Regions from separate parts of the Staphylococcus lugdunensis genome, predicted to be linked through region 1. Evidence: predicted binding sites of a transcription regulator. Region 1 holds the regulator's gene; each other region holds the start of a gene.
The links. Region 1 encodes Rex, which represses fermentation and respiration genes when NADH is low (regulators of the CRP and FNR family bind a similar motif). Its sites were predicted from a motif close to TTGTGAAATATTTCACAA; they were not measured.

Region 1 (3,299 bases):
ACCGATTTGTAGGTTTGCACCAAATGTCACACTGCCACCAAGCTTTTCTTGTTTATTAGCAATGGTTTTTATCAGCGTTGTTTTACCTACGCCATTTGGTCCGATAACGGCAATATGATCTCCTTTCGTAATTTCAATATTAATTTCTTTTGTAATGGGCGTGCTGTAGCCAATAAGTAAGTTGTTTATATGCATCACGTCATTGCCTGTATTGCGCTCAAAACTAAACTGCATATTAGCACTACGTGCATCGAGCATCGGTTTATCTATGCGTTCCATTTTTTCTAACATTTTGCGTCTACTTTTAGCCATGCCACTAGTAGACGCCCGGGTAATATTCTTATCGACAAATGTTTCGAGACGTTTTATTTCATCTTGTTGCTTTTGATATTCTTGCATACGTTTTTGATAATATTGATCGCGTTGTTCAATAAAGCGTTCATAATTGCCGACATAATGCTTTACTTCACCAAGAGCTACATCATACACTTGTGTGACTATTTTATCTAAAAAATAACGGTCATGACTAATAATGACAATAGCGCCTTGAAAATATTTTAAATAATCTTCTAGCCACTGTGTTGTTTCCATATCTAAGTGGTTAGTCGGTTCATCTAGTAATAATAAATCGGGATTATTTAATAACATTTGAGCTAATGACAAACGTGTTTTCTGACCACCACTAAAATCATTTATTGGTCGATTGAAATCTGCCTCAGTAAAATTTAGACCGTGGAGTATCGTTTTTATTTTACTTTCATATTGATAACCATCTTGATGTTCAAATTGTGAACTCAAAGATTCGTATCGCTCCATGTGCTGTTGATAATCTAGTGATTCATAATCATTTCCATGTTGTGCTAACCAATCGGTTTCTTGTTTAATTAACTGTTCCATATTTTTAAGATGGGTAAAGGGTTTAGCCATTTCTTCAAAAACTGTGGCTTCAGAATTTAAAGTCATCTGTTGAGTGAGATAACCTATTGTTAAATTTTTAATTTTAGAGATATGGCCATGATCGTAGTCTTCAACGCCAGCAATGAGTTTCATCAAAGTGGATTTTCCAGCGCCGTTACGACCGACAATGCCGATACGTTCTCCAGTTTTAATTTCAAAATCGACATTTGTAAATATATCTTCACCATCGAATGATTTTGAAATGTCATTAAGTTGTAAAAGTATCATTCAGCCTTCACCTTTCTAATTAAGAAAATAAAATATAAAATAATAGTATATAAATGGTTTTCATAATCTATTGCATAACGTTACTATTTATTTTACAGTATTACATTTAAACTTGGAAATAGGACATGTTTTTTTTATTAAGTTACGGTATAATGAGCCAGTATGTTCTTTATTAGATGAAATACATTTTATACGTAACTAATTTTGCTCTAATTAGTTTGAATAAAAATACTATAAACCATTCAAACAAGAGGGGGACAAAAAGATGGCTAAAGACGGTGTCAAAATACCAAGAGCAACCTTAAAACGCTTACCGCTATATTATAGATTTGCTCAAAGGGTTAAATCAAAAGGATATGACCGCGTAAATTCGAAGACAATCAGTGAGGCATTGAATATTGACTCAGCTACGATTAGACGCGATTTTTCTTATTTTGGTGAGCTAGGTAAAAAAGGATATGGCTATAATATTGATGGCTTGTTAGAATTTTTTAAATCTGAATTAAGTGATAGTGATACCATAGAAATAGCACTTGTAGGTGTAGGTAATTTAGGTAAAGCACTACTTAATTATAATTTTTCGATTCATAGTGAAATGACCATTACTGAAGCATTTGATATTGATGAAACGATGATTGGTCAACAAATCGGCCAAGTAACTATAAAACATATTGACCGCTTAAAAGAAATATTAGCTAAAAAAGATATCGATGTTGCAATTTTGACAACGCCAGAAAAAGCGGCACAAGATGTTGTCAATCAATTAGTTGATGCGAATATTAAAGGCATTTTAAATTTCACTCCACGTCGCGTTAAAGCACCATCAACGGTTCAGGTACAACATATTGATTTCGGAATTGAGTTACAGTCGTTACTTTTCTTTATGAAAAACTATTCATAATTATAGAGAATATATATTGGAAGTGTAATGAAAGTCCAAAAGACTTTTGTTACGCTTTTTAAATTTAAAGAAAATATTATTACTGTTTTTTATGCTTTCAAATTAGAATCGCTAAAAGATAGTTATGATATTTCTAGCTTTAATTGTAGCATTATATTTAGCAATCATTTATCTAATTTTTGGTCACTCAAATGCTTTAATACTGTGTCGGCAGTAGGTTTTCTGAGGGGGTTATGTACAGAAAAAATATTATTAGAAGTGGTCTTAGTTTTAATCATACAATTTTCAATAGTTATCCATGATCTTTAATACGTTTAACAATGAATTTAATTATCTGAATTTCTCATTTTCAATATTTACAGTTACTAACACAGTAATGTATAATATCTTATTATTATTATCGGAAAAGAGGGATTGAATGATTTGGATGATTATTAGTGGTCTTATTGTAGGAGTATTATTAGGTTTTGTAATGCAACGGACAAGATTTTGTCTTGCTGGTGGCTTTAGAGATATGTATGTACAAAAAAATAATAAGATGTTTTATGCGCTACTTGTAGCAATAACCGTACAGAGTGTCGGTCTAGTTATCTTAACAAGTTTAGGATTGTTTGCTATACCAGATAGTACATTCCCAATAGTAGGAACTATTATCGGTTCATTTATATTTGGTATCGGTATAGTATTAGCTGGTGGCTGTGCAACAGGGACTTGGTATAGAGCAGGCGAGGGATTGATTGGCAGTTGGATCGCATTGATCATGTACGCTTTAACAGCTGCAGCAACAAAAACGGGCATTTTATTACCTGTGATGACTTGGGTAAATCAACCTACAAATGTAAATGCAAGTATGGCACAAACAACCGGTATTCCAATGTGGATATTTGTCATTGTACTTACTATTATCACACTTTATGTTGTTATTAAAACATTGCGTAAACCCAAACCTAAGGTAGCAGTTCCAAAATTAAAACAAAAATATCACGGTATTAGACATTATTTGTTTGAAAAACGCTATCATCCGTTTGTAGCTGGTATTGTTGTTGGTTTAATTGCTTTATTAGCGTGGCCAATGAGTATTTCAACTGGACGAGATTATGGCTTAGGGATAACTACGCCGTCTGCAAATCTTGTAACTTATCTCATTACTGGTGATTCAAAACTTATTGACTGGGGCGTACTACTGGTTCTTGGTATTTTTATAGGATCATAC
Region 2 (3,299 bases), 370 kb from region 1:
GTGCAATCGCATTTAGCTTAGCCTTAGTATTGATCGTATTAACTAATTCAGAACTATTGACGAGTAATTTTATGTACTTGACTGTGGGTTGGTATTATAAAGTGATTTCTATGTCTAAAATAATGAAAGTGGTTACTTTTTGTTTTATTGGTAATATTATTGGTGGGATTTTTTTATTTTTCTTGATGAAATTTGTGCATATTATGACACCTGAAATGATTCAAAGCTTAACGGCATTGGTACATAAGAAAACGATTGATTCGACATGGTACAATATTTTAGTTAAAGCTATTTTTTGTAACTTCTTTATCAATATTGGTATTTTTGTCTCTATGAAGTTTAAAGAAGGTTTAGCAAAAGCATTCTTCATTGCGTGTGGCGTGATTGTCTTTGTCTTTATGGGTTATGAACACGTTGTCTTTAATACAGGATTATATGCAGGTATGGCTTTCTTTAATTTGGATGCTTTGTCATGGTTAGGTGTATTGAAAAATGTTGTTTTTGCATTTATTGGTAACTATATAGGTGGCGGTATCTTTATTGGTTTCGTATATGCTTACCTGAATGGTACACGAGATAGTTTAGTTAAATAATTAAAATGATATAGATGCTATAATGAAATATATAGATTATATTTTAGAAATTCTAAATACAGCTTTGGAGTGTAACAGACTTTTATGTAGGACGTTACGCTCCTTTTTTAGAAAAATATTGACTTATGATACATTAAATCTTATTATTTTAATCAACATTATTAATCATGTATCGGGGGGATACGATGGTAGCGAATATTTTAGTCGCGCATGGCATGCGTCAAGGAGATCAAAATGAGGCATTAACAGGCTTTGTGGCTCAATTGTTAGAGCATGAAAGCTATCCATATGATTTGGCGTTTATTGAAAGTGAAGAAAAAAGTATTTCACGCATCATGACGCATTATTTGAATCAAGGAGAAACAGAATTTAAAATTGTGCCACTACTCATCTTTTCTGCCATGCATTATTTAGTGGATATTCCAGAAATATTAGCACAAATAAAGGAGCAACATCCAAATATTAACTATCGCTTAAGTCAGCCTTTAGGAACGCATGCATTAATGCAGGAAATTATTCAACAACGCATTGAACAAGTTCATATCGACAAAGATGACAAAGGTAAAGTAGCAGTTGTTTTAATCGCACATGGTAGTCGCTCTTATACACAAGCACATGATGAATTAGAAACCTTTAATCATCAGCTAGCTACAGATTATCCTGTATTCTCCAGAACATTGTATGGCGATATAAGCTTTAAAAATGATTTGGATAAGTTAGCTAAGCGCTTTTCCAAGTTAATTATCGTGCCAATGTTTTTATATGATGGACGCTTAGTGAATAAAGTAAAAAAACTAATCGCGCAAATGGACATACAATCAGAATTGCTTATTACACCATCTCTGAATTTCGATCCGCTTTTGAAAGATATTATTAGCGCACGTCTTGAGGAATTATCATTTTAAAGAAAATAATTAAAGATGATATCAGTAACAATCAGTAAAGTTTCGCACTTTATTGGTTGTTTTTTTATGTTAGGGAATTCCCTAATTTTGTGATTTTATTCACAAAAATTGCCTGTATTGGTCTACAATAAAATTGAAAAGTGATAGCTGGAATATTATTAATCAAGTTAATGAACCTTTAAGGGCATAGGTATTTCCAGCAATCTTTAAAAGATTAAAAGGGGCGACATTATGGCTAAGCAAAAATTAGTGTTGATAGGTAATGGTATGGCAGGTATACGCACGATAGAAGAAATGCTAGAGCGTTCCGATTCAACCTTTGACATTACAGTGATTGGTAAAGAACCTTATCCTAACTATAATCGCATCATGCTATCCAATATTTTACAAAATAAAATGACGATTGACGACACAATTATGAATCCATTTGATTGGTACAAAGCGCATGATATTAACTTAATTATCGATGACCCAGTTGAGCACGTTAATCGCGAAGGACAATATGTTGTAACATCAAAAGGGCTAACGGTTTCTTATGATATTTGTATCTTTGCCACAGGCTCATCAGCTTTTGTATTACCTATTCCAGGGGCTGATTTGCCAAGTGTAATCGGTTGGAGAACGATTAAAGATACTGAACAAATGATGACAATTGCACAAACGAAAAAACGTGCCGTCGTTATTGGAGGCGGTCTTCTTGGATTAGAATGTGCGCGTGGATTATTAGATCAAGGCATGGAAGTTACTGTCTTACATCTAGCAGATTGGTTGATGGAAATGCAATTAGATGCAAAGGCGGGCGCATTACTCAAAGCGGATTTGGAACAACAAGGTATGAAGATTGAGTTACAAGCGAACTCACAAGAAATTATTGGTCAAGATGATGTTGAAGCTATTAAATTAGCAGATGGTCGTGTGATAGAAACAGACCTTATTGTGATGGCAGTGGGTATCAGACCTTATGTGCAAGTTGCCCGTGATGCTGGACTAGAGGTCAACAGAGGTATTGTCGTTAATGATTATTTACAAACGAGTGATGCACATATTTATGCTGTTGGAGAGTGTGCTGAGCATCAAGGACACGTATATGGACTTGTTGCACCTTTATATGAACAAGGCAAAGTGTTAGCCGATTATTTAACTGGTAGAAAAACAGAGGGCTATCATGGCTCAACAACATTCACATCCTTAAAAGTATCTGGGTGCGATTTATACAGTGCTGGACAAATTGTTGAAGATGAAGACGTACACGGTATAGAAGCATTTAATAGCGTAGATAACGTTTATAAAAAAGTATTTTTAAAAGATCAAGCGGTTGTGGGAGCTGTACTATACGGTGATACGGACGATGGCTCTAGGTTTTATAGCATGATGAAAAAGCATGAATCACTTGAAGATTATACGTTAATGGCACTATTACAGAAAAAAGGTGCCGATGCTGGTTTATCAATTACTGATATGAGCGATGACGAAACGATATGTGGTTGTAATGGTGTAGATAAAGGCACCATTGTAAATGCAATTAAATCTAAAGGTTTAACGTCTGTGGCAGAAGTGACTAAAATGACTAAAGCGGGTAATTCATGCGGAAAATGCAAAGGGCAAATCAGCCAAATTCTAGAGTATACGCTTGGTGATGGCTTTTACACTGCTAAGCCAACAGGAATCTGTGCCTGTACAGAACTGACTAGAGATCAAATCGTCACACAAATTAGAGCTAAAGGCTTAAAGACATCTAAAGAAGTGAGACATGTCTTGAACTTTAAAGATAAAAATGGTTGTCCTAAATGTCGACCAGCTA
Region 3 (3,299 bases), 840 kb from region 1:
GCTGCTGATCATGCAGGTGTTCAACGTGTTGTGATGACATCAAATTTTGGTGCGGTTGGTTTTAGTAATAAGGATAAATCAAGTATAACGACGGAACGTAATTGGACAGATGAACATGAACCGGGCTTATCAGCTTATGAAAAATCTAAATTATTGGCTGAAAAAGCTGCATGGAATTATGTTGAAAATGCGACGCGTAAAATAGAATTTGCAACAATCAATCCAGTAGCAATGATGGGCCCATCTTTAGATGCACATATTTCTGGTAGTTTTGATTTAGTCAAAAATTTAGTTAATGGTTCAATGAAACGCATACCAAATATTGCATTAAATATTGTTGACGTGAGAGATGTCGCCGATTTGCATATTCGTGCAATGACGCATAATGAAGCAGACGGTAAACGCTTTATTGCCACTGCAGACGGTCAGATTACTATGCCGGAAATCGCAGCGCTTATTAAGAAAGAACGCCCAAATCTAGCACAGAAAGTATCAACAAAACGCGTGCCTAATTTTATATTATCGTTAGGTGCAAAAGTGAATAAGCAAGCGAAAGAGGGCAAATTATTACTTGATATTAATCGTAATGTTAGTAATGAACAAGCTAGGAAATATCTTGGCTGGACACCAATAGCGACACAAGAAGAAGCGATTTTAGCAGCACTTGACAGCATCGTACAATATGATTTGTTAAATAATTAATGATTCATACAACGCTGTAATATAAATTCAAAGATAATGGCACAAAGATGATTTGAAATTAAAGGCGTCTTTGTGCCTTTTTATATTTAATGATTTGTATTGTATAGTTTCACTTTCACAGTGTGCTGTCTCAGTCTAAACAAATATATTGGTAGTAGTTGTCTAGATTGAAAATACATTTATCCCTAGCTTTTTTCAATTCTAGTCAACCTTGCTGGAAGCGGGACTACGAATTCAAAATGAGTGCTATCACGCTCCCATTTGCTTCATATCTAATGTATAAAATTTCTTAAAATGTGTTTTGTTCGATGTTCAGCGGGAAACGTCTATTAACACATAAAAAGGAGTGCAACAACATGAAAAAAGAGAAAACAATCACATTGATTACAGCATCGGTACTATTTTTAGGTGCTTGTAGTCAATCAGATAACCATACCACGACATCGAACCATCAAAAAGATAGTCATCAGGGGACAATTGCATTAAAAGAAGTTAAAACGAAACCTGAAGACGCGATTAAAAAAGCTCAGAACAGTTATAAAAATCAGCAAGTGACCGAAATCTCTTTTGAAAAATCAAATGGAGAATGGGTTTACAAAGTCGAACAGCAAAACCCTCAGAACCATAATGAATCTGAGGTTATAGTTAACGATAAAAGCCAACGTGTCGAGCATAAAAAATCAGAAAAAGGTGATCAAGATCATTCAGATGACCAAGACACGTTTAAATATAGCGAAGTGAAAAGCTATAAATCAGCTATTAAAGCAGCACAACGAGCATTTGATGGTGAGATTAAAGAATGGTCACTCAGTAAAGATGATGGTAAGTTAGTCTATGATATCACGTTACAAAAAGATAAAGAACAACGTGATATCACAGTAGATGCGCAAACAGGTAAAGTAATAGACAATCAACAAGACGATTAAAAGTTGGCAATCAAAAATAGAAGTTAAAGCTGACATAAGAAACGCGGAGCAAAAGTCAAATTTGATAATTGCTTCGCGTTTCATGCTTGATTATATAAATGATTGATAGTTCAAAACTATAATTTATACATTACACAATACAACTGTTGCATAACACAACTAAATGAACATTAAACTGTTTTACAAACTAATACAGGTTTACGATTTAGACAAATATTTGATGAAAATTAGTCATAAATCATGTGAAAAAAATCACAATAACCATGCTACAATGCTCTTGAAAACACTTACAACAGAAATGGAGGGCAACTGTATGAAAGAAACATATAAACATACTGATGCTTGGCAAGGTTTTAAAAATGGTCGTTGGAACAAACATGTAGATGTAAGAGAATTTATCCAATTGAATTACAATTTATATGAAGGAGACGATGCGTTTCTAACAGGACCTACAGAAGCAACCCAAACATTATGGCAACAAGTGATGCAACTGTCTAAAGAAGAACGTGAACGTGGTGGCATGTGGGATATGGACACTAAAGTTGCTTCAACAATAACTTCTCATGATGCAGGCTATCTTGATAAAGATTTAGAAACTATAGTGGGTGTACAAACGGACAAACCGTTTAAACGCTCTATGCAACCATTTGGTGGTATTCGTATGGCTAAAGCAGCTTGTGAAGCTTATGGTTATGAATTAGATGCCGATACAGAAAAAATATTTACAGAATATCGTAAAACCCATAACCAAGGTGTTTTTGATGCGTATTCTAAAGAAATGCTTGCTTGTCGTAAAGCAGGTGTCATTACAGGATTACCAGACGCTTACGGACGTGGACGTATTATCGGTGACTACCGTCGTGTTGCACTCTACGGTGTAGACTTCTTGATGGAACAAAAACTACATGATTTCCATACGATGTCTACAGAAATGTCAGAAGATGTTATCCGCTTGCGCGAAGAATTATCAGAACAATATCGTGCATTAAAAGAGTTAAAAGAATTAGGTCAAACGTATGGCTTTGATTTAAGTCGTCCAGCTGAAAACTTTAAAGAAGCGGTGCAATGGTTATACCTTGCTTATCTTGCAGCAATTAAAGAACAAAATGGTGCAGCAATGAGTTTAGGTAGAACATCAACGTTCTTAGATATTTATGCTGAACGTGATTTAAATAATGGAACAATCACAGAAAGTGAAGTTCAAGAAATTATCGATCATTTCATCATGAAATTACGTATCGTAAAATTCGCACGTACACCAGATTACAATGAACTATTTTCAGGTGACCCAACTTGGGTAACTGAATCAATCGGTGGTGTAGGTATTGACGGACGTCCGCTCGTAACGAAAAACTCATTCCGTTTCTTACATTCATTAGATAACCTTGGACCAGCGCCAGAACCAAACTTAACTGTGCTATGGTCTGTACGCTTACCTGATAATTTCAAAACGTATTGTGCTAAAATGAGTATCAAAACAAGTTCAATTCAATATGAAAATGATGATTTAATGCGTGAAAGCTATGGCGATGATTACGGTATTGCATGTTGTGTATCTGCTATGAAGATTGGTAAACAAATGCAATTCTTCGGCGCGCGTGCTAACTTAGCAAAAACATTATTATATGCGATTAATGGTGGTAAAGATGAAAAATCTGGCAATCAAGTAGG

Region 2: the regulator Rex is predicted to act here: its motif matches at 1,586-1,603, upstream of nirB (nitrite reductase large subunit NirB).
Region 3: the regulator Rex is predicted to act here: its motif matches at 1,869-1,886, upstream of pflB (formate C-acetyltransferase).

What each region holds. Positions count from the first base shown of each region.
Region 1 is NZ_CP014022.1:2,429,918-2,433,216, forward strand. Features, by position in the region: gene AL499_RS11370 (ABC-F family ATP-binding cassette domain-containing protein) at 1-1,185, opposite strand, end outside; gene AL499_RS11375 (redox-sensing transcriptional repressor Rex) at 1,451-2,086, shown strand; gene AL499_RS11385 (YeeE/YedE family protein) at 2,505-3,299, shown strand, end outside.
Region 2 is NZ_CP014022.1:2,055,587-2,058,885, forward strand. Features, by position in the region: gene AL499_RS09530 (formate/nitrite transporter family protein) at 1-593, shown strand, start outside; gene AL499_RS09535 (sirohydrochlorin chelatase) at 779-1,498, shown strand; gene nirB (nitrite reductase large subunit NirB) at 1,730-3,299, shown strand, end outside.
Region 3 is NZ_CP014022.1:1,593,801-1,597,099, forward strand. Features, by position in the region: gene AL499_RS07495 (SDR family oxidoreductase) at 1-702, shown strand, start outside; gene AL499_RS07500 (PepSY domain-containing protein) at 1,059-1,628, shown strand; gene pflB (formate C-acetyltransferase) at 1,942-3,299, shown strand, end outside.